DNA from 4 places in the Erythrobacter sp. 'gip.4 top 5' genome. Region 4 is predicted to be linked to each of the others. Evidence: predicted binding sites of a transcription regulator. Region 4 holds the regulator's gene; each other region holds the start of a gene.

Region 1 (7,795 bases), 220 kb from region 4:
AACGCTTTCATTGGCGCGGATTTCGGCGTTCACCTCAACCTCGATCGCGGCGATGTCGTTTGGCGTCAGGGCGACCGGATGCGAGAAGTCGAATCGCAGTCGCTCCTCGGCAACCAAGCTGCCTTTCTGCGTGACGTGACCGCCCAGACGATGGCGCAGCGCGGCGTGCAACAAATGCGTGGCCGAATGATTTGCGCGGATCCGGTCGCGGCGTTCCACATCAACTTTCATTTCGACCGTATCGCCGACAACAACGCTGCCCGCCGCGATTGCAACGCTGTGCGCGTGTAACCGCCCTAACGGCTTGGACGTGTCGGTGACGGTCGCGCGCAAGCCACCAACGCTGGCCATGAGTCCGGCATCACCGGTCTGGCCGCCGCTTTCTCCGTAGAACGGCGTCTGGTTCGTGAGGACAACGACCTCATCGCCGGCCGCAGCCTCTTGCACTTCGGAACCGCCCTTGACGATGGCAACCACACGGCCCTCGCCGCTGGTGGCGGCATAGCCGGTGAATTCGCTCGCGCCTTCACGCTCGGCAATGTCAAACCAGACTTCACCAGAAGCGGCATCGCCCGATCCCTTCCAGGCCGCGCGCGCCGCAGCCTTCTGGCGTGCCATCGCGGTGTCGAACCCGTCCTTATCGACGCCAATACCGCGGGCGCGTAAAGCATCTTCGGTAAGGTCATAGGGAAAGCCGAACGTGTCATAGAGGCGGAAAGCAACCTCCCCATCAAGTTCCCCGCCTTCGGCGATCTCGCCCGTGGCTTCGTCAAGCAGTTTCAATCCCTTGTCGAGCGTACGGCGGAACTGGGTTTCCTCGCGCTCCAAAACTTCTGAGATCAGTGCCTGCCCGCGCACGAGCTCGGGGTAAGCCTGACCCATCTCGGTAACCAGCGCAGGCACAAGCCGATGCATCAGCGGCTCGGCAGCGCCCAGCAGATGCGCGTGGCGCATGGCACGGCGCATGATCCGGCGCAGGACATAGCCGCGACCTTCGTTTGACGGCAACACCCCATCGGCCATTAAGAAGCTGGTTGAGCGCAAGTGATCGGCGATGACGCGGTGGCTGGCCGATTGTTCGCCTTGAGCCGCAACGCCGGTCAGCGATTCGGAAGCCGAAATCAGCGCCTTGAATGTATCGGTATCATAATTGTCGTGAACGCCCTGAAGCACCGCAGCAACGCGTTCAATCCCCATACCGGTGTCAATCGACGGCTTGGGCAGATCGCGGCGGGTGCCATCGGCCTGCTGGTCATACTGCATGAAAACGAGATTCCAGATCTCGACGAAACGGTCGCCGTCCTCATCAGGGCTACCGGGAGGGCCTCCGAAGATATGGTCGCCGTGATCGTAGAAGATTTCCGAACACGGGCCGCATGGCCCGGTGTCGCCCATCGACCAGAAATTATCGGAAGTCGCGATGCGGATGATGCGGTCGTCTGACAGACCGGCGATGCGTCTCCACAAGCCGTGGGCCTCGTCGTCGGTGTGATAAACCGTAACAATCAGTTTGTCTTTGGGTAGTCCCCATTCGCGGGTCAGCAGGGTCCATGCATGTTCGATCGCTTGCTCCTTGAAATAGTCGCCGAAGGAAAAATTCCCCAGCATTTCAAAGAATGTATGGTGGCGCGCGGTATAGCCGACATTGTCGAGATCATTGTGCTTCCCGCCTGCACGGACACATTTCTGGGAAGATGCGGCGCGCGGGGAGGCCGGTGCTTCCAATCCGGTGAACACGTTCTTGAACGGCACCATCCCGGCATTGACGAACATCAGTGTCGGATCGTTGTATGGCACAAGCGGCGCCGATGGCGTGGCGGCGTGGCCAGCCTTGCTGAAATAGTCGAGGAAGGAGCGGCGGATATCGTTCGTCGAGGTCATGGCGTGCAGTTAGGCAAAGCAGGGGATTTAGGCAATGGAGCGCGCATGCAAGCGCGCCATGATCGTTGCAGGCGTGTCACAGGAGGACGCCTCGGCTGACAGTGGCGTAGGGAGTCCTAAGACGGGCTTGGCGCGATCAACACGCCAGCAAGAAGGTTCAGGACCGGTCCTGCATCACGACTGACAAACACGAAACGCCGGCCTGCGCCTTGGGGAAGAGCGCAAGCCGGCGTTCCGGGTGTTCGGGCGTTGTTGATACAGCCGGGGCGCGGGACACGCATCCGGACGTATGCCCGCTTGAGGATCAGTCGTCCGAGTCCGCGTCCGGCCCTGACATCATTTCCTCGGCAACCTTGTCGGTGCGGCTGCGAATCGCAGCTTCCAACCGGTCACAAACCTCCTTGTTCTCCTTGAGGAAATTCTTGGCATTTTCGCGGCCTTGGCCGATCCGGATCGAATCGTAGGAGAACCAGCTGCCCGATTTCTCCACTACTCCGGCCTTCACACCAAGATCGATGATCTCGCCGATCTTGGAGATGCCTTCGCCGTACATGATATCGAATTCGACCTGCTTGAACGGCGGCGCGACCTTGTTCTTGACCACCTTCACACGCGTTGCGTTACCTGTGATCTCGTCACGGTCCTTGATCTGTCCGGTGCGGCGAATGTCGAGGCGAACAGAAGCGTAGAACTTCAGCGCGTTGCCGCCGGTGGTGGTTTCGGGGTTTCCGTACATCACGCCGATCTTCATGCGCAGCTGATTGATGAAGATCACCATGCAACGCGAACGACTGATCGAGCCGGTCAGCTTGCGCAGACTTTGCGACATCAATCGCGCCTGCAAGCCGACGTGCGAATCGCCCATCTCGCCTTCGATTTCCGCACGCGGCACCAGCGCTGCAACCGAATCGACCACCAGCACGTCAATCGCATTGGAACGCACCAGCGTATCGACGATTTCGAGCGCCTGTTCACCCGTATCGGGCTGCGAGACGATCAACTCGTCAATATCCACACCCAGTGCCTTGGCATAGACCGGATCCAGCGCGTGTTCCGCATCCACGAATGCGGCCGTTCCACCGTTCTTTTGCGCTTCGGCAATAACATGCAACGCCAGCGTAGTCTTGCCCGAGCTTTCCGGGCCGTAAATCTCGATCACCCGGCCACGCGGCAAGCCGCCGATCCCGAGCGCAATATCCAGTCCCAGTGATCCGGTCGAAATCGATTCGACCTGCATCGTTTCCTTCGAGCCCAGCTTCATTGCCGAACCCTTGCCAAACGCACGGTCGATCTGAGCGAGCGCGGCTTCAAGCGCCTTCTGACGGTCCACGGCTTTCTTGTCCTCTTCCACCAGCTTCAATTGCGTAGCCATCGCATGCGCTCCTTCACTTGCCTATGGGCGATTGCGAAGTATCGACAATCAGGCCCTTGGATCGGCTTGTATCGGATTTGTTCTCATGGAACAAGTAGGGAACGAAATTTTTCCTACAGCGCGTCTGTGTATCAATCGGAACGATCGCTCAGCTTCCAGTCAATGCGCCTGTCAGTATTGGAAGGTAGAGTAAGCTCCACGGTCTGATAGCCATTCTTGACCACCACTTTCTTGCCCGGAAACCGGATGTCGTAAGACCCCGCCCAGCCCAGTTGCAGCCGCAAGGTAATCGGATGCGGATTGGCGTTGGTCAGGACCGCGCGCATTTTCGTCCACTTGCGTTCGTCATGCTCGACCGCCTCTTGTGCCGTGCGACCACAGCGGACAAAAACCTGCGCGCTCGCGGCCAGATTCAGCTCGATATCCTGCCCACGCGCATAGTCGCGCAAGCTCGTCTGCGCGGCCAGCCGCGGTCCGCGCCGCGCCTGCTCGGACATTGGTTCATACAACGTCATAGCGCCTTGCGGCAACGCCATGCCAAGGCCCTTGGCCTCCGCGTTCTTCGTCACCAGTAGCAGGCTGGCAGCTTGCGGTTCCTCATCGTCGTCGTCGATCCAGACATCAGGATCGCACCCGGCCTCGTAGAGATATCGCGCCTTCACCACGTCCTGGTTGAGGAAGGCGACCTGCTTCATCCCCTTGGCCGACACATTGACCCGTCCCGGCACACGAAACAGCTTGAGATCGCCCAAATCTTCCTCGTCGGCGGTGATAACCGCGGCGGGGGCTTCCAGCCGTTGGGCCTGAACCCGCGCGCCGGTCACCACAATCGCTTGGGCGTCCATCGCCATCATCTGCGGAGCGGCAGGAGGGGGCGGCGGTGGAGGCGGCGGGAACGCGCCCCTGGAGGTGCTGCCGAGCGGATAGCAGGTCAGATACAGCCCCTTGGCCACCGGCGGATCGGCGAGGCTTTCGTAATCGCTTTCGACATTCAGCCTGCCTGCGATAATCTGCAACCGGGCATTATCGAAGCTTTGGCCGTTATCGTTGACGAGGGTAAGCCAGCTCAGCAATCCAAGATCAAACTCATCACCCTGCCCCTGCTCCGGTGGTGTATCCTTGAGGGTTGCGACGTAATTGGCCTGCCAGTCAAAGCCCCAGGCGAGGTAGGTCAGTGTCACATCAAAGGTGCCGTCCTCGTCCGAACGCGTATCGACCGAGAACACCGGGCTAGCGGAAAGCCCAGCGGGCACACGGTCAAAAGTCAGAGTTTCGGGCAGGCCCGAGCACCGTACCGCCTCGAAGCCCTCCCCGGTCTGGAACACAAGCCCGCCGTCGGCGCGCGTGCGCACCACGGCCTGTTCGCTGGTCTGCGCGCCAGTTGCCGGGTTCGTCCGCGAAATCGTCACGCGGTTGCCGAGCGTCCCGTCGACCAGCGCGGCGGGCGACAGGAGCTGTGCGTTGCGGTTCTTCTCGATCGTGCCGCCAGGAAGCCCGGTGACGATGGCGGAAATGCCAATCATGCCTTCCGCCACGCCTTCAAACCGGATCGTCGATTCGCCCTTGGGCAATATTACGCGACGGGTTTCGCTGATCATGGCGAGGCCGCGAGGATATTCACGCTGAAGCGGCGCGTCGACGTTGCGATCGGGGTCGCGGTAAATCGTCACGGCGAGGTCGGAGGGCGGCGCCGCGTCGATCACCTCGCGCGCCCATGACGCCGGAGCGAACGGCGCTGCGAGCGGCGCAGCCAGCAACGCCGCGCCCAGCATCCAGATTGCGGGCCGCCGCACCCCAGCGGCCTCAGTAACGGGTTTCGAACGTCACGCGGATCACCCGCTTACCCTCGGCAGGGACCGGAACGACATATTTGCGCCGGTCGGCGTTCAACTGCTCGCCCGGAATATCCTCGGCTGTGATGCGATAATCATCCGCCCACCAGCTACGGCTAAGACCAGTCTGCACCAGTTCGACATCAACCGGCGCATTTTTGGCGTTGGTGAGGGTGTAGCGCATGGTGGTGCGATAATAGGTCTTGGGGCGCTCAACGGTTACATCCTGCACGACCTCGCCATTTTCGACGATGCGATAGCGCGCACTCCTCTCCCACTCTGCACTCGTAATCGTTTCGCGCTTTTCGATTTCGGACTGGACCGTGATGTCGAAGGCATCGCCTGTCACCAGTGATAGTTGGCTGCCCATCGGGGTGTGGCCTATACCCTTTTCCCCGATAAATTGCGGTGTGCCCTCCTTGTCGCGCTGATAGAATCGCACCGTGCCGGCCGGGAGCGCATCGCCCAGACCCTGATCGCGCGATGTTGAAAAAGCGATGCGGCTTTGCACGTTGACGGGCTGCTCGTCATTCTGCTGCCATCCCACCGCCAGACCATAAATCTTGCGCGCAGGCACAGACTGCACATCAAGGAAGCTCACCTGCTTGGTCTGGGCGTTGGCGATCGTGGTGCGCGCAGCGATGGGGTAGAGGTAGAAATCGCCAAGTCGCTCGCGCGATGACGCTTCAGTTCCAGCGCGGATCATGCCGCGATCAGCCGCTGAACGCCGACCGTAATTCTGCGTGTTGGCATTACCGGGCTGGCCCGCAACCAGCACGGTATCGGCCTGGTGGAAGGTGGTGCCGGTGTTGTTGGTCAGCGTCACCCAGCCTTGCATGTCGATGGTGCCGCCGACCTCGTTGTAGAGTGCAACATAATCGGCGCTCCAGCCAAGCCCGTTGGTGAGATAACGCAGTGCCACAGGCCGCGTGCCGGCGCGTGTGCTCTCGAGATTGACGGAAAGCGTGGGCCGGGCGCGCAGGTTCGGCGGCACGCGGTCAAAGATTACGCGCACCGGCAGGCCGTCATCGCGCAGCACCTCGATCCGCTCCCCTATCTTGAGCACGGTGCCTCCTGCGACCGAAAGCACCGTGGCACGTTCGCGCGTCTCGGCGCCGGTAGCAGGGTTGGTGCGCAGCAGTGTGACGCTTTGCCCGACCGCCTTTTCCATCAGCTTTGATGGCGTAAGCAGGTCGTAATCGAAGTTCTGTTCAACAATCGTGGTGTCAGCGGCGGCGAAGCTGAGCGTTTGAGGCTGAATCTGGGCCGAGACATCGGGGAATTCGACGCGGGTTCGCCCTTGGGCGATGGCAAGCTGGCGCACGTCCTGCACCAGTGCGAGGTTATTGTTGTAAATCGTGACCGCGACCTGCCCTTGCGCCGATTCGGCACGAGCGCTGTCATCCGCGGTCTGCGCAGCAAGGCTGGCCGCCCATAGCGCCGCTCCTGTTGCACCGCACGCAGCGATGATTGTCCGTTTCATCATCCCGTCCCCTCACGTCTCCGATCAACAGGGTGAACGATCTTCGCAGTTTATCCAAGGTGAATGAACACTTTGTCCGGGCAAAGTGTCGCGCCGCGTTGGGGCTTAAGCGCTGGCCGCCTGCACGGACTTCGCCTCGCGCAGCACCGCACCGACCTTGTCACCAATCGAGGCCACGCTGAAGGGTTTGGCGATAAAATGCATGTCGGGAATATCGATGTCACGGCGCAGTTGTTCCTCGGCATAGCCGGACATGAACAGCACCGGCATATCGGGCAGGCGCGCGCGGATTGCGCGAACCATTGCGGGGCCATCCATTCCTGGCATCACGACGTCTGACACGACAATATCGAAACGTGCGGTGCCTTCGGTGATCGCGGCAAGACCTTCCTCGCCATTGGCGCAAGCCGTCACCTCATATCCCGCCCGGGCCAGCGCGCGTTCCGCGACAGCGCGCACCATGTCCTCATCTTCCACCAACAACACCTTGCCCCCTGCCGACCAGTCCGAGGAGACCAGCGGCGCGGGCGCACGCTTCTTTGGCGCTTCGCCGCGGTGGACGGGGAAATAGACCGTGAACCGCGCGCCTGTGGGTTGGCCCGCCTTGTCGGCGATATTGTCAGCGAAGATGAAGCCGCCCGATTGCTTGACGATCCCGTAGGCAGTCGACAGGCCAAGCCCCGTCCCCTTGCCCTGCTCTTTGGTGGTGAAAAACGGCTCGAACAGCTTGGGCAGCACATGAGGCGGAATGCCGCCGCCGGTGTCCTGCACGATCAGTACGGTGTAGTCCGCAGCTGGTAGCACCTCGGAGCCGAGCTGGATCACCTGCTTGGCCTGAAGCGTGCGGGTGTAGAGCGAAATCCGCCCTTGCCCGTTGCCGCGGGCGGCTCCGCCGTTCCCCTGGATCGCGTCGCGGGCGTTGACGGCCAGGTTCATGATCACCTGTTCCAGCTGCTGCGGATCAGCGCGCACCGGGCCCAGATTGCGGTCATGCTGAACGTAGTACGTGATTTTCTCACCAAGCAGTCGCTTGATCAGCGGGCTGACCTCGCTGACCACATCAGGCAACTGAATAATTTCTGGTCGTAGGGTCTGCTGGCGCGAGAATGCCAGCAATTGCCGCGTCAGCGCAGCGGCCCGGTTGGAATTGGCGCGGATCTGCTGAATATCGTCATAGTCGCTGTCACCGGGGATGTGGCGCAGCAGCATCAGATCGCAGGTACCGAT
Region 2 (7,795 bases), 1.2 Mb from region 4:
CGTAATCGGTCGGACCCCCGGCGGTGAGTTCGATCTTGGCCAGTTCAGACGTATTGTCCGCCTCCACCCCGCCGACAAAGCCGGCGCGCTGCACAGACTTGGAACGCAGGTAATACAACGACTTGATGCCGCGTTCCCACGCCTGATAGTGCAGCATCATCAGATCCCACTTGTCGACATCGGCCGGGATGAACAGGTTCAGCGACTGGGCCTGATCGATGTAAGGCGTGCGGTCAGCGGCGAATTCGAGCAGCCAGCGCTGATCGATTTCGAAGCTGGTCTTGTACACGCCCTTTTCCTCGGGCGTCAGGAAATCGAGATGCTGGACGCTGCCACCGCGTTCAAGGATCGAGTTCCAGACATTGGTGGAGTTCTTGGACTTCTTGTCGAGCAGCTTTTCCAGATAGGGATTGCGCACGATGAAGCTGCCCGACAGCGTTTTGTGGGTGTAGATATTGGCCGGGATCGGTTCGATGCAGGCGCTGGTGCCGCCGCAGATGATCGAGATCGACGCGGTCGGCGCGATCGCCATCTTGCAGGAGAACCGCTCCATCGCGCCCATGTCGGCGGCATCGGGGCAGGGCCCACGCTCCTGCGCCAACAACATCGAGGCTTCGCAGGCCTTGGCGTGGATGTGCTTGAACATCGTGAGGTTCAGCGCCTTGGCCATCGCGCTTTCAAAGGCGACGCCCTTTTGCTGCAAGTAGGAGTGGAAGCCCATGACGCCCAGGCCCACCGAACGCTCACGCTCGGCCGAATACTTGGCGCGGGCCATCTCGTCGGGCGCGCGGTCGATATAGTCCTGCAGGACGTTGTCGAGGAAGCGCATCACGTCCTCGATGAACTGCTTGTCGCCCTTCCATTCTTCCCAGGTTTCCAGGTTCAATGAGGACAGGCAGCACACCGCCGTGCGGTCATTGCCCAGGTGGTCGATGCCGGTGGGCAGGGTGATTTCCGAACACAGGTTCGAGGTCGAAACCTTCAGCCCCAGATCGCGGTGATGCTTGGGCATCATGCGGTTCACGGTGTCATTGAAGACGATGTAAGGCTCACCCGTGGCGAGGCGCGTTTCGACCAGCTTCTGGAACAGCGAACGCGCATCAACCGTCTGCCGCACCGATCCATCGCGTGGGGACCGCAACTGGAACTCGGCGCCATCGCGCACGGCTTCCATGAATTCATCGGTCAGCAGCACGCCGTGGTGCAGGTTCAGCGCCTTGCGGTTGAAATCGCCGCTGGGCTTGCGGATTTCGAGGAACTCCTCGATCTCCGGGTGGCTGACATCGAGATAGCACGCGGCTGATCCGCGCCGCAAAGAGCCCTGGCTGATCGCCAGCGTCAGGCTGTCCATCACGCGCACAAACGGAATGATCCCGCTGGTCTTGCCGTTCAGGCCGACCGGCTCTCCGATCCCGCGCACATTGCCCCAATAGGTGCCGATCCCGCCGCCCTTGCTGGCGAGCCAGACGTTCTCGTTCCAGGTATCGACAATGCCTTCCAGGCTGTCTGACACCGAATTGAGATAGCACGAGATCGGCAGGCCCCGCGCGGTGCCGCCGTTCGACAGCACCGGAGTTGCCGGCATGAACCACAGGTTCGAAATGTAGGTGTACAGCCGCTGCGCGTGGGCATCATCATCAGCATAGGCATCGGCCACGCGGGCGAACAGATCCTGATAGCTTTCGCCGGGCAACAAATACCGATCGTTCAGCGTTTCCTTGCCGAAATCGGTCAGGCGCGCATCGCGGCTGGAATCGGTGTGGATCGTGAAGCGGCGGTCATTGACCTTCTTGCTGTCCACTGCACCCGACTTGGCAACTTCGGCCATGGCACCGGCCAGTGCCTCGCCCGCCTTGGTCGCAATCAGCACATCGGAGCCCGCATCGGTTGTCTTCATGGTCACAGCCTTTTCATCCTTGGCGGACATCTCGGCAACTGCGCCTGCATCCAACTCGTTCGTCACATCATCATTCAGCGCAGTACTGGGCACGTTTTCGTTCGCCTTGAAATCCATCACTAGCCCCATTTGTCCCCCGAATCAGATCCCCAGCGCAAGACGCTGTGTTCTAATTCTGTTCTATACCGGTTGGTCCACAGACTTGCCAACAGGCGGCTCCGTTGCCGGGCGTGCTGGCAGGTCGGTCGACCCTATTTGCGATGCGGCGCGGACCTTGGGGCCGGAGCGAAGCGCCCCTCGTCGACCCAATCAGGGGCGGCGGGCGTTTCACCAAGGCTTGGGGGTCCGATCAACATCGAACCACTAGATGATGAATCACCCAGCGACTTCCGTCAACGGGCGTTTAAGCACTTAGTTACCACGTGCAGCCGGTTTTTGACCCGCATCAGACCCGCGACGCGTGGACCAAGCTTGAGTCGTGCGGACCGCAAGCCCCTAATTGAATCTGTGAAGAAAAAAATAAGCGCGGACTCATTCGAATCCACCCGTGAATCTTTTGCACGCGCAAAGGTATGATTGTTGCGCGTGCGGCGGGTGGGGGCGAATCCGTCAGGCCTGTTCGACCGCTTCGAGCGTGGTGCCGGCCGCCAGCCAGCGCTGTTCGGCCTCAGCCAGCGATTCGGCGGCCCGCGCCCGCTTGGTCAACAGCGCCTGCATCGCATTGCCGCCTTGTCCGCCGGACTTGGCGGAAAGCGCGAGGATTTCGCGGTCAAAGGCCTCCACCTCTGCCGTGAGGCGGGCGATGGCGGTTTCCGCCTTGCTCAATTCCGATTGAGCAGCGCGCATGTCCGACCCGACCCCAAATCCGGCATTGGCGCCGCCGCGCTGCCCCTTGCCTTTGCCAGCGTTGCCCTTGGGCTGGTTGCGGCCCAGGATGAAGTCGATGTAATCCTCCATGCTGCCGTCATATTCGCGCGCGGTCCCGTTATCGACGAGGATAAGGCGATCAGCGGTCAATTCGACCATATGGCGATCATGGCTGATGAGGATCACCGCGCCGGTATAGGCATTGAGCGCTTGTACCAGCGCCTCGCGCGCATCGACATCGAGGTGGTTGGTCGGTTCATCGAGGATCAACAGATGCGGCGCATCGCGCGTGATCAGCGCCAGCGCGAGCCGCGCGCGTTCACCGCCCGACAATTTCTCGACCCGCTGGTTCGCCTTGGGGCCTGAAAAGCCGAAGCGGCCCAATTGTGCGCGCACCGCGCCGGGGGATTGTCCCTCCATCGCGCGGTTCATCAGATCGAGCGGGGTTTCCTCGCCCGCCAGTTCTTCGACCTGATACTGCGTGAAATATCCGACCTTGAGCTTGCCTGGCGCGTTGATTTCGCCCTCGGCGGGCATCAGTTGTGAGGCGAGCAGCCGCGCCAGCGTGGTCTTGCCATTGCCATTGCGGCCCAGCAGCGCGATCCGGTCATCGGCGTCGATCCGGAAGCTCAGCCGCTTGAGGATCGGCGGCGCTTCACCATAGCCTACCGCAGCGTGATCGAGCGTGATCATGGGGGAGCGCAATTCGGCCGGATCGGGAAAATCGAAAGACAGCGAAGGGTCTTCCATCAGTGCCACGATCGGCTGCATCTTCGCCAGCATCTTGGCGCGCGATTGCGCCTGCTTGGCAGTAGAAGCGCGGGCAGAGTTGCGGGCGACGTAATCCTGCAGACGTGCGCGTTGCGCATCCTGCGATTGCTTGGCGGCGGCCAGCTGCGCGGCGCGTTCGGCGCGCTGCTTTTCGAAGTCATCATAGCCGCCGGGATACAGCGTCAGCTGCCCGCCTTGCAGATGCAGGATGTGATCGACGACCTTGTTGAGCAGATCGCGTTCGTGGCTGATCACGACCAGCGTGGCGGGATAGGACTTGAGGAAGTTCTCCAGCCACAGCGTTGCTTCAAGGTCCAAGTGGTTGGATGGCTCGTCGAGCAGGAGGATGTCCGGTTCGGAAAACAGCAGCGCGCCCAGCGCAATCCGCATTTTCCAGCCGCCCGAAAAACTGTCGACCGGGCGCTTTTGCATCTCGTCGTCAAAGCCCAGACCGTTAAGGATCTTGGCGGCGCGCGCGGGCGCGGAATAGGCGTCAATCGCAAGCAGGCGTTCGTGCACGTCGCCCATGCGGTCCATGTCTGTGCAGGTTTCCAGCTCTTCGAGCAGCGCGGCACGTTCCGTGGCCGATGCCAGCACGACCTCTTCGGGGGTCGTGTTGCCGCTGGGGGCTTCCTGCGCGATGTAACCGATCTTGGCGCGCGAGGGCTTGCTGATTTCGCCGTCATCGGGCTCGATCTCGCCAATCAGCGCCTTCATCAGCGTGGATTTGCCCGCGCCATTGCGGCCGATCAGACCGACGCGCGCGCCCACCGGCACGGTTGCGCTGGCGCGTTCAAGAATGGCCCGGCCGCCAAGCCGCACAGTGACACCGTCAATCGTAAGCATGGGGGCGCCTGTAACAGCCTATCGCCGCCCGCCCAAAGGAAATCCCGCACCCGCGCTGACAGTGGCCCTATTGCCCGCGGGCGTGGGCCGTGATCTCGCCAGCGATACGGGAGATCAGCGGGATCGGCAGATCATGGCCCCAGCCCGGAATCGTGACCAGCCGCGCGCCCGAGATATGCTTCGCCGTATCCTCGCCCGCCTCCAGCTTTACCAACGGATCGTCCTCGCCATGCATCACCAGCGTCGGCACGCGCACATCGGCAAGGCGCGCGCGGCGACAGCCATCGTCGATGATCGCGGCAAGCTGGCGCGGCAGGCCGGCGGGATAGACCGAGCGGCGGATGCTGCGCAGCACCCGTTCGCGCTGCTGTTCGGGATCGAAGGGAAATCCGGGGCTGCCGATATTCTTCACCACGTTAAGGCCGTGGGCAACGATGGTCTCTTCATCCATCGCCTTGAGCGGCGCGATCAGCGCGTCCATCGCGTGCTTTTCGGCCTGGGGCAGCTTGCCATGGCCGGTGGTCGACATGACCGAGGTCATGGTCAGCAGCCGTTCGGGATGGTGGATCGCCATCAGCTGCACGATCATGCCCCCCATCGACGCGCCGACCACGTGGGCGCGATCAATCCCCAGCGCGCTCAGCAGGCCGATCCCGTCATCGGCCATATCTTTCAGGGTGTAGGGCACGCGTGCCGGAAAGCCGATCTTCTTGCGCAAGACCTGCACCGGCAGGCTGGGGGCCTTGGCGCCTTCCATCTTCTGGGACAGGCCAATGTCGCGGTTGTCGTAGCGAATCACCCGAAAGCCATCAGCCGCCAGCGCGGCGACCAGCTCGTCCGGCCACAGTGTCATCTGCGCGCCGAGGCCCATCACCAGCAGGATCACCTCGGCATCAGGCGCGCCGCCTTGCGCCGGGGTGTCCTCATAGAAGATTTCGATGCCGGTGTTGGGGGCGGTGACGGTGGGCATGGGCGGCTGATCCTTCGGTCAGGCCCGCGTGGTCACTTCCACACGGGTCCGGCGATATCGAAGCCGCGTTCGTCCAATTGGTCAAGCACGCCGCCATCTTCCGCCAACACCCGCAAGGGCACAACCGCGAGCGTTGTGCCGCGCGCGGTGCTGGCTTCGGCGATGCTGTCGACCCATATGGTCCTGAGTTCGCTGCCCAAAGTCTCATCCGCCCAGGGCCAGCACTGGCCCAGCGCCGATTCGAGCGGGTTCGCCATCACGGCCGGGATCTTGTAGCGCCGCCAATCGGTGGCACGCTGTTCGACAATGCCGGGGCCGGCCTCCACCGCATCCATCGCGGCCGCGAGGCAGGGAATGTGCGCTGCGGGCGGCGCATCGGCGAGATTGTCGATGATGTCCTCACCCCGCAGTGTGGCGGCGCGGGTGGTGGGCACCTTGGCCTTGTCCGCTGCCTTGCTGACGACGTCCGACGCATCATCGGCGGTATCGCGGTTGAAGCGCAGTTCCTTGCGCAGCATCCCGAAGGACGTGAGCAAGAAGGATTGGCGGGTGTAATCTTGCCTGTGCGCCGTGCCGAGGGTTTCGAGCCGCGCCCATTGTTCGGGCGAGAGGTATTCGCTGGCCATTGTCTTGTCGGGCAGTTTGGTGAACTTGGAACCGCTGAAAATGAGCCGCAGCACATCGCCCGGCGAAATCCTGGGTTTCGCGCCAAGGATCACGCGGTCGGCCTGCGCCGTCGCTTCGCGCAGGCGCTCCGGCTCCCATGGCGTGGACTTGGGGATCGCCCGGATCTCACCGACAAGGATAACGGTGCCGGTGGGCGTATCAATCGTCCACATCGGCGCGCCGGACCGCTGCGCGGTGACGACGATGGAATTTTCGGATTCGGGCGGGGCAGCGTCTTGGGCAGCAAGCGGCGCCGCAAGTGAAGCAAGCGCAAGACAACAGAGCATGTTCTTCATCGGACGCCTCGTGCGGGGTTCAGGGTTTGCCAAATTGGTCGGCATCACATGAACCCTGACAGAACCCTCTCGTTCCGGGCGACGGTGACTACGGCACCAGCACCGTATCCCGCGGCTCATCCGCAAGCTCCGGATAATCCAGCGTGTAATGCAGCCCACGGCTCTCCTTGCGGGCGAGCGCCGAGGTCACGATCAGTTCCGCCGATTGCAGCAGGTTGCGCAGTTCGATCAGGTCGGTCGTCACCCGGAAGGCGCCGTAGTAATCCTCGATCTCGCGCTTCAGCAGATCGATGCGGCTGGCGGCGCGTTCCAGCCGCTTGGTGGTGCGCACGATGCCGACATAATTCCACATGAAGCGGCGGATTTCGGTCCAGTTCTGTTTGATGACCACTTCCTCATCCGAGTCGGTCACGCGGCTTTCGTCCCACGGCAGGATCGCAGGCACATCGTCAAGGCTGTCCCAGCGCGCCAGAATGTCCTGCGCCGCCGCTTCGCCAAACACGAAGCATTCGAGCAAGCTGTTGGACGCCAGCCGGTTGGCGCCGTGCAGCCCGCTTTCGGTGCATTCGCCTGCCGCCCACAGGCCGGGAATATCGGTGCGCGCGTCCAGCCCCACCACCACCCCGCCGCAGGTGTAGTGCTGCGCCGGGACCACCGGGATCGGCTGGGTGGTCATGTCGATGCCGATGGTCAGCAGCTTTTCGTGAATGGTCGGGAAATGCCCGCGCACGAATTCGGGCGGTTCGTGGCTGATGTCGAGATGCACGTAATCCAAGCCGAACCGTTTGATTTCGGAATCGATGGCGCGGGCCACCACGTCGCGCGGGGCGAGTTCCAGCCGCTCGGGATCGTAGAACTGCATGAACCGCTTGCCGGTGCGCGGGTTGATCAGCCGCCCGCCTTCGCCGCGCACGGCTTCGGTGATGAGAAAGTTCTTGATTTCAAGGCTGTAAAGGCAGGTGGGGTGGAACTGCATCATCTCCATGTTGGAGACCCGCGCGCCCGCCCGCCACGCCATCGCAATGCCATCGCCGGTCGCGCCGCGCGGCGCGGTGGAGAACTGGTACACGCGCCCCGCGCCGCCGGTGGCAAGGATCGTGGCGCGGGCCACATGGCGCTCGACGCGCCCCGTGGCCTCATCCAGCGCATAGACGCCCCACACCCGGCCTGCGGCAGAGAATTGCTCGCGGTGGCGGTCCGTGATGAAGTCGATGCAGGTGCGGCCCGGCAACAGCGTGATGTTGGGATTGGCCTCGGCCGCAGCCAGCAGCGCCGATTGCACCGCCCAGCCGGTGGCGTCATCGACATGGACGATCCGGCGGTGCGAATGGCCGCCTTCGCGGGTGAGGTGGAGCGCCTGTTCCTCGCGGTTGAACGGCACCCCCAATTCGCACAACCGGTCAATCGAAGCAGGGGCGCGTTCGATCACGAACTCCACCGTCTCGCGGTCATTCAGGCCCGCGCCCGCCACCATCGTATCGC
Region 3 (7,795 bases), on a different replicon from region 4:
TCAGTCGTGGGTCAGATCGGCGATCTCGCTGAAGCGGGCGAACGCATGATAGAGCGGCTCCGTCGCAAGGCTTTCCTGCCTGACAGCCGTAAAGGTCTCCACATCCGATTCGGAATTGCCGAAACAGCGCAATTGTTGAGATGCTCAACCAATAGAATACGCATGGCGGAAGAAGATGGCCGGCTTCCTGCTCCGCCTTCGGGTGAAAACGGCAGACGTCTCGGCTATACCGTCGAAGATATTCTGCACATGCGCAATGTGCTCGATGCAAGCCCTGCCCGCGGCCCAAAGGACACGCCCGCCATAATCGCCGTGCAGAATTTCAAAGGTGGTGTCGGAAAGTCGACGGTGACCACACACCTCGCCCATTATTTTGCTGTTCAAGGCTACCGCGTCCTTGTCGTTGATTGCGATAGTCAAGCGACAACGACGACCCTGTTCGGGTTCAATCCCCACTTCAACATCACGCGAGAAGAAACACTCTACCCCTATCTGTCGATAGACCCAACCCAGGCAGATCTGCTCTATGCAGTGAAGAGCACGCCTTGGCCGAATGTTGATCTGATCCCGTCGAACCTTGAACTTTTCGACGTCGAATATGAACTGGCTGCGTCCGGTGCTGACGGACAAAATGTGCTCGCGGCACGCTTTCGCAAATTGAAGCAGGGTCTCATCGACCTCGCACAGGACTACGATGTGGTCATCCTCGATCCGCCGCCTGCGCTTGGAACAATCTCACTTGCGGTGATGCAAGCGGCGAATTCCTTGCTTGTGCCACTAGCCGCGACGACGCCGGATTTCTGCTCGACGGTCCAGTTCCTGTCGATGATGGATCAGGTGATTGATCAGCTGATCGAGGCGGGGGTTGCAGTTGAGTACAATTTCGTGCGCTTCCTCTGTTCAAAATTCGACAGCGGAGACCCAAGCCATGAGATGGTTCGGGCAATCATGGAGCAGAGCTTTGGCCCTGCCCTGCTGCCAGTACCAATCCTCGAGAGTGCCGAAATAAGCCACGCGGCTCTGCGCATGATGACGATCTACGAGCTCGAAAAACCCATTGGCACATCAAGAACGCACAAACGATGCAGATCAAATCTCGACGAAGCGCTGGGCCAAGTCGAGCAATTGGTAAAGCAAGGCTGGGGGCGGACCCAGGCCATAGATGAAGCATTGCTCGTCAATGGTTGAGTGTGAAACCCTGATCAGATTGGCGACATCCCCTCGGAACAATGTCGCCGCACCGCGCGCGGTAGATTGAGAGGCCACGATGGCAAAGAATCAAAAGGATTACCTGACATCGTTGCTTACCGACGACGTCCCTGGCGAGGCAGCGGAATCGGCAAGCGGGCCTGAAGATGTTTTGCCTGCAACCCGTCAGGATCGATCGCGGCGAAACTCCCTTCTCGGTCGGGAAAGTGCTCTGGCCCGCGTTGCCAGCGGCGAGGTCAGGCAGGTAACGCAAATTGCACTGGATCCCGCACGTGTCCGGCCCTGGGCCGGAAACGCTCGTTCATATGGCCATTTGAGCGAGGAGAACTGCCGAGACCTAATCGACGCTATCATTGCGGAAGGTGGCCAGAAGGTTCCCGCCATTGTTCGGCGGATCGAAGGCGACCCAATATTCGAATATGAGGTCATCGCAGGCACGCGGCGCCACTGGTCGATCTCATGGCTGCGGCAAAACTCTTACCCGGATATGAAATTTCTTGCACAGGTCGCCGACCTTGATGATGAAGCCGCTTTCCGCCTCGCAGACGTCGAAAACCGGGCGCGCAAAGATGTTTCTGACCTTGAGCGAGCACGCAATTACGCAGCGGCGCTGAAGACACATTACGGGAACCATCAGTCGCGCATGGCGGAACGGCTCAAACTCTCGCAGAGTTGGCTTTCCAAGATGATCAAGGTTGCCACCATTCCCGACGCCGTGATCGCAGCATTCGCATCCCCTGCCGATGTCCAGCTGAAGCCCGCCTATCCGCTTGCGCAAGCCTTGGGTGACCCCAAAAGGTCGGCGTCCATTCAGAAGGCGGCCAAAGGGCTTGCGGACGAGCAGGGGCGGCTTCGCAAGGAGGGCAAGGCGACGCTTGCGGCCCAAGAAGTCATTAGGCTCCTGCTGACATCAGATGAAACACCTGCCGAACACAAAGAGATCGTCATTGCCGGTGCCCATGACAGGCCAGCGGTGAGCCTTCAGCGCGCCAACCGGCAAGGCGTAACCTTGCGGCTTCACGCAGGGCACGGCCTTTCGGATGATGAGCTTCTGGCTAAGGTGCGAATTCTGCTCGAGACACTCACGGCGGATGGTGGAGGCCTTCAGAGGTGAGGACTGCCCTCCCCCATCCGGTCAGGACCGCCCAGCATCGACATTATTCCCCGGGGAATAATGTTCACGCGAGTTATTCCCCGGGGAATAATCTTTTGGGCTGGCGGCCATCACTGCCATGACCCGCGCCAGCAAAAAAAGCGTACCCGAACAGTTCGACCTGTTCCTGCCCTATTTAGCCGATCTTCCGCTGCGCGACCAACGCGAGATAATGGAACGACCATTTTTCTCGCTCGCCAAGCGCAAACGAGCCAAGCCAATCGAATACACTTCGCCAGACGGCAAGCTGTGGGTGCATGTTAGCCCAAATCCAGACTACGGCATGGCCACCATCTGGGACGCCGACATTCTCATCTATTGTGCCAGCCAGATCGCTGACATGACCCGCCGCGGTGTCAATGATGTCCCCCGCAAACTCCACATCATGCCTTACGATCTGCTGCGTGCAATCGGACGCCCGACCACAGGCCGAGCCTACGAGTTGCTGGGTCAGGCTCTAGACCGGCTTGTGTCGACTACCATCAAAACAAACATCCGTGCCGAGAACCGACGCGAAGCCACCTTCAGCTGGCTTGATGGCTGGACGCAGCTCGTCGACGAGAAGACCGAACGAAGCCGCGGCATGACGCTCGAGCTATCGAACTGGTTTTGGGAAGGTGTGATGATGAAGGGCGGGGTGCTTAGCATCGACCGCGCCTATTTCGATATCACGGGTGGCCGCGAGCGCTGGTTGTACCGGGTCGCCCGCAAGCATGCTGGAGGCGCAGGTCAAAGCGGCTTTGCGATATCCATGCCCGTTCTCTTCGAAAAATCGGGTGCCGAGGGCGAATATCGACGTTTCAAATTCGAGGTCCTCAAGCTCGCTGAAAAGAACAATTTGCCCGGCTATCGGCTCGCGATCGAGGCAGGGAAAGGGATTGAGCCGCTGCTGAGAATGATCCGGCTCAACGACCTGAACATTGAAGCCTCCCACAATGATCCTCCTGAAGGTATCATTGCCCCTCCGCCAGCTGCGGAACGCTCACCGCCGGATCGTCACGATCATGTGAACCAGCCTGATAACGCCGAAGCAAAGGCGGCTGAAGAGCAGGCGCCGATGATTTTTGACGCCCGTACGCTTGTCCGATCTGCTGTGGCACGCCTGTCCGATAGGGCGACACGTGGGATTATGACCGACGAAACCACCGCCTACCTGCGTGAGAAATGCCCTGGCTGGGACCTCTATGCCCTCCATGCGGAATTCGAAGCTTGGGTTAATGCAGACCCGGCAAGGACACCCGCGAGCTGGCAAAAGGCCTTCATCGGGTGGGTGAAGCGGCATCACGAGAAGCACAAACACGAGCTCCGTAGGTAGGGCCTCTTTGTGTAAAATCGCTGGAATCGGGCGCGGCGGAGCTACCCTGACCTAGCGACTAAGCGTCAACAGCTATCCAGCGTTCCAAATGTGTCGTGTCGATTAGATGCGCGCGCCTCCTAACAGCATGTGATGAGCAAGTTTGAAGCTCTTCCACCAAGGTCATCGCGATAATGATTCAATTCGACCAACGACTGACCGCCATTGGACCGTCTTTCGACACTTTAGGAATGCCGTTTCCGCAATTACCGACACATCGGGAACGATGAAACGAACTTTCAGGAACACGCCATCGGAACATCAGGAACACATTGCCGACACATCAAGAACGGCATGCCGCAATTTCTCTTGGGAATCCGGCGAGTTGCAACCAACGCGAGCGGTCTTAACTGATCTAACTAAAATATAACCCCTCTAAGCAACGGGAAGCTTTCAGCTTTTTTGGATAAGGTTGATGAAACCACCTAACCTTACCGATGCTCCCCTTTAGAGCCTTGGCTGTGTGATGCCGCCCCAGACCAGAGCTCCTCCCGCCCTGGCCTTGATGCCAGATCCAATCGACTCAGTGAATCACAGAGTGTCCGGTGATTCAGAATTCCCATTGGACCGTATCCCGATTGGTCTGCCACCAAGGGGCATGGGCGGCCTTCTCGATCAATCATGGCATTGGCAAGCGATTGACCCGTACCGCAACATTGCGCGCGACTATCACCTACGGGTCGCTACCGACCTGTTCGGATGGACCACCGTTGAGCGGCGCTGGGGACGTATCGGCTCCAAGGGACAGAGCGTAACTGCGGCATTTGCCAACAGAGGGGATGCGGAATTGGCAGCAAAGCGCATACGTCAGCGGCGCCAAGGTGCCCTGCGCCGCGTCGGGGTCGGCTACCACGAGATCAAGTGACCAATCTCGAACTCATTTCGTTCACGATTCCAGCATCGCAAAAGGCGGCTTCAATGCTACCATGCCGAAAACTTTGGAGTCGGTGAGCATGCCAATTGCGACCTACAATGCGTGACTCGCGCTCTACGCCGGTGTCGCGGTCATGGTCGCGTTTTGCTCCGTGCTAGCGTTTGCCAAAACCATCTATGATCTGCGCGCGGGTATGTTGGTTATCGACCTCGGCGACTGGAGAGGGCGAACACTGGCACTACCCAAGCTGTGGTGGCGCTGGCAGGTCAATTATCTCTCAGGAACGCCCGTCATTTTTCTCACGGCGATCCTGTTCGCAGACTATCTTGGGTTCGCAACATTGCTCGATGTGTAATCCACGACGGCCGCACGGCGAAATCGGGCAAAGGTTGGAGCAGGGTAGGGCGCTAACGGGCGACTATCAGCCTGCCGCTGCTCTCTAGCCCAGGCAGCCGTGATAGTGCGGACATATTCAAGCGTTTCACGGATACGCGGTATGCTCCCGGCCCGGCGGACCCTTCCAGGCCCTGCATTATAGGCAGCCAGCGCCAGGTCATATCGGCCAAATTCTTCGATCTGCATTCGAAGGTACCGTGCACCGCCGCGCAAATTTTGGCGCACGTCCCATGCGTTAGAGACGCCGAGATACCTTGCGGTGCCCGGCATCAGTTGCGCAAGGCCGATTGCACCCTTCGGCGAACGCGCAAAGGCCTGATATCGGCTTTCCTGCCAGATCAGCGCGTCGAACAGCCCGACCGGAACATTCTCCTCGCAGGCAATAGCCGCGATCAAAGGGAAATGTTGTGCGCGGCGAAGCTCAGTTGCAGCAGGAAGATCTCTGCGAGGCCGGTACTGCGTGTCTCCACAGCCATAACTGAGTGCCTGCGACCGCAAAACAGCCGGAACAATGATCGAGGAGGGAGGGGCACCGCTGCGCATCCAGCCAGGAACATCAATCGAGGCCGCCTGCGGAACTGTCTCGATTGGTGGTCCCGGGATAATCCCTGCGAAATCGGCAGCTAGCACCCCTGCCAGGTCTGGTGCTTGATCGACCTGTGCCAGCCCCTTCGGTGTTGGGGCTGAGCTGACGTGGATCACGACGTCCCCACGGGGGTTACCGTCAAACTGCATCAGTTCGACTTCCTGCGCGGCAGCTGCGGGGTGAAGCGCTGCAACGAACAGGCTTGCAGCGATGAGGCGAACAGGCATGATCTTGCTCCTGCAAAGACCCGAACATCTCTTGCTAACTCTCAGAGTCAATTGGGAAAAATTTTCCGCCTTGTTCTCGTGGCCCGCGCGAGTTCACATCCAGGTCAAAAGGGGAGGGGGGAGAGGAGGGGGAACTCGAAAGGGATTGCCATGCCCATCACTGCAAAACCGCCCTCGCAGCGCCTCATCGACCTTGTCGGTGCGCTTGGTGGCAGCTGGTCCGGATACATTGCGATGTGCCGCTGTCCGGCCCATGCGGACACCACCCCGAGCCTGTCCCTGCGGCAGGGGGACCGCGACATCCTCGTCCACTGCTTTGCAGGCTGTGAGCCTGCCGAGGTATTGCGCGCAATCGTAACCATCGTTCCGGGCCGGAAATACGCTTTTCCGGACGAACCCTTCCAGCCCTTCAACTCAACTGCGATCGCCCGCAATCTCTGGTCGCAGAGCAGAGAGCTCGCGAATACCTGGGGCGAGGCCTATTGCCACCATCGCGGCATCATCCAGCACCATGACGATCTGCGTTACCTCCCGCGCTGCCCGAAAGGCAGAAAGCCCAACACGGTGTTCGAGCCCGCGCTGTTGGTCGGCGTGCGCGAAGGGCGGGAGATCAAGGCGGTTCAACGCATCTTCCTCAAGGGGAACGGGCAGGGGTACTGCTCAAAGCTGATGATCGGAAACCCGCAAGCCGCCAGCTGGCAGGGCGGGCGCCCCGGCAAGATCCTCGCACTTGCCGAAGGGTTCGAAAGCGCTGCCCGCTTCGCCGAGCTCCACGGCATTCCCGCCTGGTCATCCCTCGGAGCCGAACGGCTCGATCTCGTCCGTCTGCCTGACTGGATCGAAGAGCTGATCATTGCTGAGGACAACGATCCAGAGGGGCGGCGGGCGAGTCTCAAGGCAGCGCAGGCGCATGCGCGCGACGGCCTGACGATTCGTCGGATGGCACCGCCCGTCGGTTACGCGGACTGGGGAGCGGTTCCGGGACCCCGTTAAAGGGGAGGGGGAGGGAAGGGGTTTGGCTTGTCCGTGATGAGGCAAGCCGAACCCAGGAGACCTCCATGACAGATCTGTTCGAAACAGCCGCCCAGCGGCGCACGCCCGGCCAACTTGCCGCCCGTGCGCTTTCTATCCTCATCGACAATGGAGTCGCCATCACGCGGGCGATGATGAACCAGGCCATGACCAGCGCCTTTGGCGGAGGCGATGCAACCGGTCGCTGGACCCAGCGAGAGAGCTTCGAGGTGCTTGAGCACGCGCTGGCGCTGAGCCTCACGTCACGCAGGGGCGCAACGTTCAGCCGGGGCGATCTCGACAAGGCGATGGAGATCGCAGCGCGGCTGCCCACCCAGACCGTTCGGAGCGAGGAACAGCTCGACTGGCAGCAATTTTCGACGCCCGTCGATCTCGCTGCCGTCGCCGTGATGCTCGCGAATGCTCAGCCCACGGATGTCGTCCTCGAGCCGAGCGCCGGAAATGGCCTGCTGATCGCGCAGCTTCCCTCAGTTGCCGAGTTGCAGCTGAATGAGCTGAATGAGGCACGCCGCTTGCGTCTCACCGACATCTTCCCCGGCGTCACGATCACAGGGCACGACGGGGCGGCAATCGCCAGCGCGCTTAGCGGCAAGATCCGGCCCTCTCTGATCATCATGAACCCGCCGTTCTCACGCTCGCTCGGACGCGGCGCAGACCATCTTGCCGCCGTACGTCACCTTGCTGCAGCCATTACCCATCTGCGCGCTGGCGGCCGCATTGTAGCGATTATGCCCGACTGGTTTTTCCCGTCGGCCAAGATGCGGGCAATCTTCGAGAACACGCTAGCGCCTGTCGCGATCTGCACCTCGATCCACTTCGAGCAAGCCTACACCAAACATGGGACCAGCATTGCGGTCAGGCTCTATGTCCTCGACAAGGTTCCCGGTATGCGATCACCCGCGACCATCCAGGGCAGGGATGTGGCCGCGCTTGTGAGCAGCCTCGCAATTACGCCTCGGGCAGA
Region 4 (7,795 bases):
TTGACGGGCGCCCTCAGCCCTTATCGCGACGCGGTGCTGTTCAACGCGGCAGGCGCGCTTACGGTGGCGGGGCGCGGCGAAGACTGGCAAACCCGCGCCGCCATGGCAGGCGAAGCGCTCGATTCCGGCCGCGCGCTGGCCCTGCTTAACCAATGGATTGCCCTCGCCCGATAAATTACCGCGCTAGCAAAGTGAGACGATGAACAAACTCGAAGAAATCTGCGCCGCCAAGCGTGATATCGTGGCTGCCCGCAAGCAGGCGGTCAGTGACGCGCAACTCACGTTGGCGGCGCGCACGCAAACCAGCCCGCGCGGCTTTGAAGCGGCGTTGCGCACCCGCGCCGCCGCAGGCTACGCCCTGATTGCCGAAATCAAGAAGGCCAGCCCCTCCAAAGGGCTGATCCGCGCCGATTTCCGTCCGGCCGATCATGCTGCGGCCTATCAGGCAGGGGGAGCCACCTGCCTCTCTGTACTCACCGATGCGCCCTATTTTCAGGGGCACGAGGATTACCTCGTCGCCGCCCGCGCCGCCTGCACCTTGCCGGTGCTCCGCAAGGACTTCATGGTCGATCCGTGGCAGTGCCTTGAAGCGCGTGCCATCGGCGCAGATGCGATCCTCATCATCGTCGCCGCGCTGAACAATACCGCCATGGCCGAGATCGAAGCGGCGGCTGGCGAACTGGGCATGGACGTCCTGATCGAAGTGCATGACGAAAGCGAGATGGAGCGCGCCGCCACGCATCTGAAATCGCGCCTGATCGGGGTGAACAACCGCGATCTCAAGACCTTCACCACCAGCCTTGCTGTTACTGAACGCCTCGCGCCGCTCGCGCCGGAAGGCACGTTGCTGGTGGGAGAGAGCGGGATCAACACGCCGGTTGACATCGCCCGGCTGGAAGCGGCGGGCGTGCGCACCTTTCTGGTGGGCGAAAGCCTGATGCGGGCTGACGATATTGCGATTGCCACAGCCACCCTGCTGGGCGCACAAATGGCTCAATGAGCAGGCTTACGCATCTGGATGAAAGCGGCGCGGCGCGTATGGTCGATGTCGGCGGAAAGCCTGCGACGGCCCGCTGCGCAGTGGCATCAGGGCGGATCACGATGGCGCCGCAAGTGCTGGGCGCAATCCGCACCGGTAACGCACCCAAGGGCGATGTTCTGGGAACGGCGCGCATCGCAGGGATCATGGCCGCCAAGCGCACTGGCGATCTGATCCCGCTATGTCATCCCCTCGGGCTTGAAGCAGTCGGCGTCGATTTCGCGTTCGAGGAAGGCGCCATCCGCGTCACTGCCACGGCCTCGTTGACAGGGCGTACAGGAGTGGAAATGGAAGCGATGACAGCGGCTTCCATCGCACTTCTGACAATCTATGACATGGCAAAGGCGATCGACAAGGGCATGATCATTTCCGAAATCCGCTTGATCGCCAAGTCCGGCGGCAAGTCAGGCGATTGGGCCGCGCCGCTTTGAGCGAGCTGCTGGACCTGGAAGACGCACAGGCCCGCCTGCTGGCTCTGGCTCCCTTGCTGCCCCTCATCTCCGTTCCTACCGAAGCCGCGCTCGGGCGCATCATCGCTGAGGACATCCGCGCTGCGCGCACACAGCCTGCCGCCGATCTGTCGGCAATGGATGGCTATGCGCTTGCACCCGGCGACGGGCCGTGGAGAGTGGTGGGCGAAAGCCGTGCGGGCGCGCCCTTTGCAGGCAATCTTGGCCCCACAGAATGCGTGCGCATATCCACTGGTGCGATCGTGCCCGAAGGCGGAGATCGTGTGCTGTTGCAAGAGGATGCGGTCCGCAGCGGCGATGCCGTAACCGCTACAGACCTGCCACCGCCCGGCCGCCACATCCGCGCCCGCGGGTTCGATTTTAACCGTGGGGATCGTCTGCTGGCCTGCGGCACCCGCATGACAGCAGGGCGCATGGCGCTCGCCCTCGCAGCCGGACACGGCGCGGTTACTGTCACCCGCCCCGTCCGTGTCGCAGTGATGGATTGCGGCGATGAACTGGCGCGCGATCCCGGCCATTGCCTGCCTCACCAGATCCCCGCCAGCAACGCAGCGATGATTGCAGCCATGCTCGCGCCGCTGGGATGCGACGTGACGCGGATCGGCCCCGTCCCCGACAATCGGGCAGCGTTGGCAACGGCGCTGATGGCGGCTGAGGGCGCAGACATCCTGATCACCTCGGGCGGCGTATCGGTGGGCGATCATGATCTTATCAAGCCAGCGCTGACCGATTGGGGCGCGCAGATCGCCTTCTGGAAAGTCGCGATCAAACCGGGAAAACCGCTGCTGGTGGCCACCCGCGGCGCGCAGGTGGTGCTGGGGCTGCCGGGCAATCCGGTGTCCAGTTTCGTCACGGCATACCTGTTTGCCCTGCCGCTGGTGAGGGCCAGCCAAGGTGATCCTGAACCTCTTCCCCGGTCCAAGACGTTGCACGCAGGGGAGAATCTTCCGGCCACCGGCCAACGGCGTGAATTTCTGCGGGCGGTGCGCAGGGGCGATGCGGCGCGGCTTGCAGGATCGCAGGATTCCAGCGCGCTTTTGGCACTGGCCGAGGCCGATTGCCTGATTGACCGCCCGGCCCACGCCCCCGCCGTGCCTCGCGGCGCCCCGATCCAGGTATTCAGTCTCCAAAATGGCTGAAATCCTTGGGTTTGCCGCGTGGCGCGCTTGACACGATCATGTCAGTTGCCTAATTGTTCCTTGTTCGTTCACTCTATGGCGAACGGGACGTGCACGCAACGCACCTGGCGCTTTGCCGCGCCGGTGCCTCTTGGAGCACTGATGGGACTGGCGCTGGCCCGATCGGGGTTGGTGTGAATGCGACCAAGGGAGATTTGATCCATGCTGACGGCCAAGCAGCACGAGTTAATCCGTTTCATCCAGCAGCGTCTGGAAGAAACCGGGATCTCGCCAAGTTTTGAAGAAATGAAGGAAGCGCTCGATCTGAAGAGCAAGTCGGGCGTGCACCGGCTGATCTCGGCATTGGAAGAGCGCGGTTTTCTGCGGCGCCTCCCCAACCGGGCACGGGCGCTGGAAGTGATCCGTCAGCCCGAAGACGCAACGCCTGCACCACGCGCCGCAGCAGCGCCGGGCGGCAATGTCGTGCCGATGGTTCCGCCAGCGCCGCGCCTTGCGCAAGCCGTTGCGGCGAATGACGTGGTCGAATTGCCCTTGCATGGCCGCATTGCAGCCGGCGCTCCGATTGAGGCGTTTGAGGAACATTCGACCTTGCCAGTGCCCGCGGCTCTTCTCGGTCCAGGCGAGCATTATGCGCTTGAAGTGTCCGGAGATTCGATGATTGAAGCCGGGATTTTCGATGGCGACTTTGCTCTGGTGCGGCGCACCAGTACGGCGCGCGATGGCGAAATCGTGGTGGCGCTGGTGCGCGGCGAGGAAGCGACGCTCAAATATCTGCGCCGCGAAGGGGGTCAAGTGCGGCTCGATCCCGCCAATGCGTCCTACGATCCACAATTCTATCGTCCCGACGAAGTTGAGGTTCAGGGCAAGCTCGCAGGGTTGCTGCGGCGCTATCACTGAGACGCTTGGGTACATCACTGCTGTGGTGTGCATCTGTGAATATGATTTCCGCTGTATTCCAATTGCTTAGGTAAATATGAGGCCGCTTCAGGGTGCACCCAGAGGCGGCCTTGCCTCGTCCAGATGCCGCCTTGGTGACGCTTGACCCCTGCTTGATCCGTCCAGACCCGCGCTTGCCGGTGGCTTGGTGTGCCTTTTCAGGCGCGGACGATCAGGCTCGATCCGCCACCAACCATGCGATCCCTGCCCCGCGGCGACAGTGGTGATGCGCTGGTGGGCGAGGTTGATGGACAGCCCCCCGCTTTGCCGCAGGTAGCGCCGGTCCGCCTTTAACCACCGTGGTCGGCAAGAGCGTGGCAGGAACCGTTCGGAAACAACCACATCCGCTTGGGCGCAAGCCGCAGCCAAAGCGCGTTCCTCCACCTGCGCACGCCCGCGTCCTAGCAGCAACACCCAGTCACGCCCGCCGCGATTCAACACCAGCGTACAAAAGGCGGTCGAACAGCGGCCTCCGTTCCATTGGGCAAGCGGCACCGGCTCAGCCGCCACGCCCGCAAGCTCCATCAGATTGTCGCGGGTGTAGGAGGAGCGGCTGTCACGCAAGGAGAGCAGGCGCGGTGTTCCATCGCGGCCAGGGACAGTGATGCCGACCTGCCGCCCATCATCCGCTACCAGAAGGTCGGGAATCGGGGTAAACACCACAAGCACGCCCGCCAAAGCCACAGGGACAAGCCCCGCAAGCCGAACCCTCCCCCGCCATAAGCCGAGCCATAGACCACCGGCAGCAAACATGCCCACAACAAATCCGCTGATTTGCGGCATCACCGTCACTGCGCCAGCTTGGGCCGAAGTGAAATGAGCGATGGCCAGCAGCAGCGCAAGCGATTGCTCGACCAGCCACCACGCAGGGCCGCCCAATTCCACCACATCAAGGACCAAACCCAGCGCAATCAGCGGCATGGAAAGGAATGTTACCAACGGTATTGCGACCACATTGGCAACCGCGCCGTAAATTCCGGCGCGGTGGAAATGGAACAGCACGATCGGCATCAGCGCCAGCTCAATGACTACGCCCGTCACAAACAGCATCACCACGCGCCGCCCGGTGCGCGCCCACCACGGCTCCTCGCGCGGAGCGAGAAAGCCGCGCACCGGGTCACTGTTCGACAGAGCGACAATCGCCAGCACAGCGGCAAAGCTCATCTGAAAGCTGGGTCCGATTGCGCTCTCGGGCCAGAGCAACAGCACAAACCCTGCGGCGACCGCCACCATCCGCAACGAAAGCGCGTCTCGCCCCAGCGCGAGCGCCCCAAGCACCAGCAGCGCGGCCACGCAACTGCGCACGGTCGGCACCTCCGCCCCGGTCAGAAGGGTGTAGCCAACCCCTGCGAGCGCGCCGATCCCTGCGGCCACCACCGGCAGGCGCACGCGCAAGGCAAGTGCCGGCCAAAGCGCCAGCAATCGCAGGGTGACAATGTAAGCCGCCGCAATCACCGCGCTCACATGGAGCCCGCTGATCGAAAGGAGATGCGTGAGGCCAGAGTCGCGCATCGCGATCTCATCGGACTCGGAAATCCCGCCGCGATCGCCGCTGGCAAATGCCGCCGCGATTGCGCCGGGCGAACCATCGACACGCGCGCGAACGTGCGCCGAAAGCCAGCGCTGAAGGCTGGCAATCCCGCCTTGCGCGGGCGCGGCGCGGACCATGGTGAGAGGGCCGACCATGGTGCCGGTCGCAGACAACCCCTTGAACCACGCCGCTCGGGCGAAATCATAACTTCCGGGCAACATCGGGCTCGCCGGTGGCATCAGCCGCGCGCGCAGCCGCACCACCGCGCCTTCGCCAAGCCCCGGCGGCACCCCGCTCTCACTCAAGGCCGCAAAGGGTACATTTATTCTCACCTTCTGCGCAGCCGGCTGATCCGGCAAACGCACCGCGAGGGTCAGGCGCAGGCGCTCATCGGCAGGCTGGTCCTCGCGGGCCAGCACATGTCCTTCAAGCAAAACGACCATCGGCGCCGGAATAGGCGGCGCCCCGACAACGGCCGAGCGTGCCCAGATCACTGCGATCCCGCCTGCAAACACCAGCCCACACACGGCAATTGCGAGACGCAAGTTCGCACGGCTTTCGTCCGCGGCGGTTCCTGGCGGCCAGATCATCAACGCGCCCAGCGCCAGCGCCCCGCCCCCGGCCATCGCAAAGCCCCAATGCCACGCCCCGGGCAGCATGAACCAAGCGATTATCCCAAGCGCAAAAATCACCGCCAACCACGGCGCGCGGTCAAATCCTGCCTCGTCCAGAAACCGCTCCGCTGCGTCCAGCGCTACTGCGCATGTGCCTCGCGTGCTGGACAATACCCGTATGGTTTGCCAAGGGCGCGGCACAGGTTCTCCGGGGCCTTTGCGGCCACCCGGATCGTCCCCCATCGGAATGATCGGCACATCGCGCATCGGCTTGTCCCCCCGACCGGCCTGGCAGGCGTCCAAGCCGCTCAAAGTGAACAGGAAGTCAAAGCCCATGGCAAGCGAAAGCAGCATCCCCGACGCGGCCACGCCAAGGAAAGTCGTGACACGCTTTGCCCCGTCGCCCACGGGCTTTTTGCATATCGGCGGCGCGCGCACCGCGTTGTTCAACTGGCTTTATGCCCGCCACCACGGCGGGCAAACCCTGCTGAGAATCGAGGATACCGACGCCAAGCGTTCCGATCAGGACGCAATCGACGCGATCATCGACGGTCTCGCTTGGCTCGGTCTGGACTATGATGCGCCGCCGGTGTTCCAATCCGACCGGGCCGAACGCCATGCCGAAGTCGCGCACCAGTTGCTGGCGGCAGGCCACGCCTACAAGTGCTTTGCAACGCCGGAAGATCTTGAAGCGATGCGTGCAGAGCAGCGCGCGAACAAGCAGCCCATGCGCTATGACGGGCGCTGGCGCGACCGTGATCCATCAGAGGCACAGGAGGGCGCGCCGTTTACCGTGCGCCTCAAGACGCCCACCGACGGTGAAACAACAATCCCTGATCAGGTGCAGGGTGACGTGACCGTCCGCAATGCTGAGCTTGACGATTACATCATCCTGCGTGCTGACGGCACGCCCACCTATATGCTTGCGGTGGTGGTGGACGATCACGACATGGGTGTGACTCACGTGATCCGCGGTGACGACCATTTGAACAACGCCTTCCGCCAGCTCCCGATCATCCGCGCGATGAATGCCATCGAAGGCGGCTGGCCCGATCCGGTTTATGCCCACATCCCGCTGATACATGGATCGGATGGGGCGAAACTGTCCAAGCGGCACGGCGCTCTGGGCGTTGAGGCCTATCGCGATGAATTCGGCATTTTGCCCGAAGCGCTGTTCAACTACCTGCTGCGCCTGGGCTGGGGTCACGGTGATCGCGAGGAAATTACCCGCAAAGAGGCTGTCGCGCTGTTCGATCTGAATGGCGTCGGCAAAAGCCCGTCACGTTTCGACATCAAGAAGCTCGAGAACCTGAACGGTCACTACTTACGCGAAGCCGACGATGCTCGGCTTGCCGCCTTAGTTGCCGCCCGGATCGGTGAGAACGCCGATGCCGCTTTGCTTACCCGCGCCATGCCCGTTCTTAAAGTTCGCGCCAAGAACCTTGATGAAATCGTTGATGGCGCTGGCTTTCTTTTCGCCAAGCGCCCGCTTGAAATGACGGATAAGGCTGGTGCTCTGCTGGGAGGCGAGGCCCGCACCATCCTGCGCGCCATTTGCAACGCACTTGCAGCGCAAAACGACTGGACAAGCGAGGCGCTCGAAGCCACTACGAAGGCGCTCGCCGAGGCGCAGGGATTGGGACTTGGCAAGCTGGCGCAGCCAATGCGCGCGGCGCTGACCGGGACGACCACCTCACCCGGTATCTTTGACGTTCTGGTCCTTCTGGGCCGGGACGAAGCTCTCGCTCGCCTCGACGCTCAAGCGGCATAGAGGCACCGCCGCGAGGGGCACAAAAACTTGGACAGGAGACACATCGTGGCAGACAAGCTGGCGAAACTCGAATTTGGAGGCAAGCCCTTCGACTATTCCGTGCTTGAAGGCAGCACCGGCCCGGATGTGATCGACATCCGCAAGCTCTATGCGCAAACCGGCGCCTTCACCTTCGATCCGGGCTTCACATCGACCGCCAGCTGCGAAAGCGCGCTGACTTACATCGACGGTGACGAAGGCGTGCTGCTGCACCGCGGCTACCCGATTGGGCAGCTGGCCGAAGACTCCAGCTTCA

The links. The regulator LexA, encoded in region 4, represses DNA repair genes until DNA is damaged. The targets are predictions, from matches to a motif close to GTTCCNCNCTTGTTCT.
Region 1: a site for LexA is predicted at 3,341-3,356, ahead of recA (recombinase RecA). Genes of this name have one in related genera too.
Region 2: a site for LexA is predicted at 2,064-2,079, ahead of ACRANW_RS01760 (ribonucleoside-diphosphate reductase subunit alpha). Genes of this name have one in related genera too.
Region 3: a site for LexA is predicted at 5,861-5,876, ahead of ACRANW_RS15050 (DUF7146 domain-containing protein). Genes of this name have one in related genera too.

The regions. Positions count from the first base shown of each region.
Region 1 is NZ_CP200270.1:2,415,999-2,423,793, forward strand. It holds gene alaS (alanine--tRNA ligase) at 1-1,881, opposite strand, end outside; gene recA (recombinase RecA) at 2,186-3,253, opposite strand; gene ACRANW_RS11685 (DUF4139 domain-containing protein) at 3,385-5,046, opposite strand; gene ACRANW_RS11690 (DUF4139 domain-containing protein) at 5,057-6,571, opposite strand; gene ACRANW_RS11695 (response regulator) at 6,674-7,795, opposite strand, start outside.
Region 2 is NZ_CP200270.1:352,238-360,032, reverse strand. It holds gene ACRANW_RS01760 (ribonucleoside-diphosphate reductase subunit alpha) at 1-2,014, opposite strand, end outside; gene ACRANW_RS01755 (ABC-F family ATP-binding cassette domain-containing protein) at 2,507-4,381, opposite strand; gene ACRANW_RS01750 (alpha/beta fold hydrolase) at 4,449-5,351, opposite strand; gene ACRANW_RS01745 (TraB/GumN family protein) at 5,384-6,313, opposite strand; gene nadB (L-aspartate oxidase) at 6,402-7,795, opposite strand, start outside.
Region 3 is NZ_CP200271.1:1,275-9,069, forward strand. It holds gene ACRANW_RS15020 (AAA family ATPase) at 1-1,188, shown strand, start outside; gene ACRANW_RS15025 (ParB/RepB/Spo0J family partition protein) at 1,268-2,323, shown strand; gene ACRANW_RS15030 (replication initiator protein A) at 2,442-3,677, shown strand; gene ACRANW_RS15035 (WGR domain-containing protein) at 4,315-4,581, shown strand; gene ACRANW_RS15040 (hypothetical protein) at 4,784-4,945, shown strand; gene ACRANW_RS15045 (lytic transglycosylase domain-containing protein) at 4,912-5,799, opposite strand; gene ACRANW_RS15050 (DUF7146 domain-containing protein) at 5,950-6,792, shown strand; gene ACRANW_RS15055 (strawberry notch-like NTP hydrolase domain-containing protein) at 6,858-7,795, shown strand, end outside.
Region 4 is NZ_CP200270.1:2,199,756-2,207,550, forward strand. It holds gene trpD (anthranilate phosphoribosyltransferase) at 1-174, shown strand, start outside; gene trpC (indole-3-glycerol phosphate synthase TrpC) at 200-1,000, shown strand; gene moaC (cyclic pyranopterin monophosphate synthase MoaC) at 997-1,470, shown strand; gene ACRANW_RS10640 (molybdopterin molybdotransferase MoeA) at 1,467-2,648, shown strand; gene lexA (transcriptional repressor LexA) at 2,850-3,545, shown strand; gene ACRANW_RS10650 (ComEC/Rec2 family competence protein) at 3,633-6,137, opposite strand; gene gltX (glutamate--tRNA ligase) at 6,064-7,500, shown strand; gene ACRANW_RS10660 (citrate synthase) at 7,546-7,795, shown strand, end outside.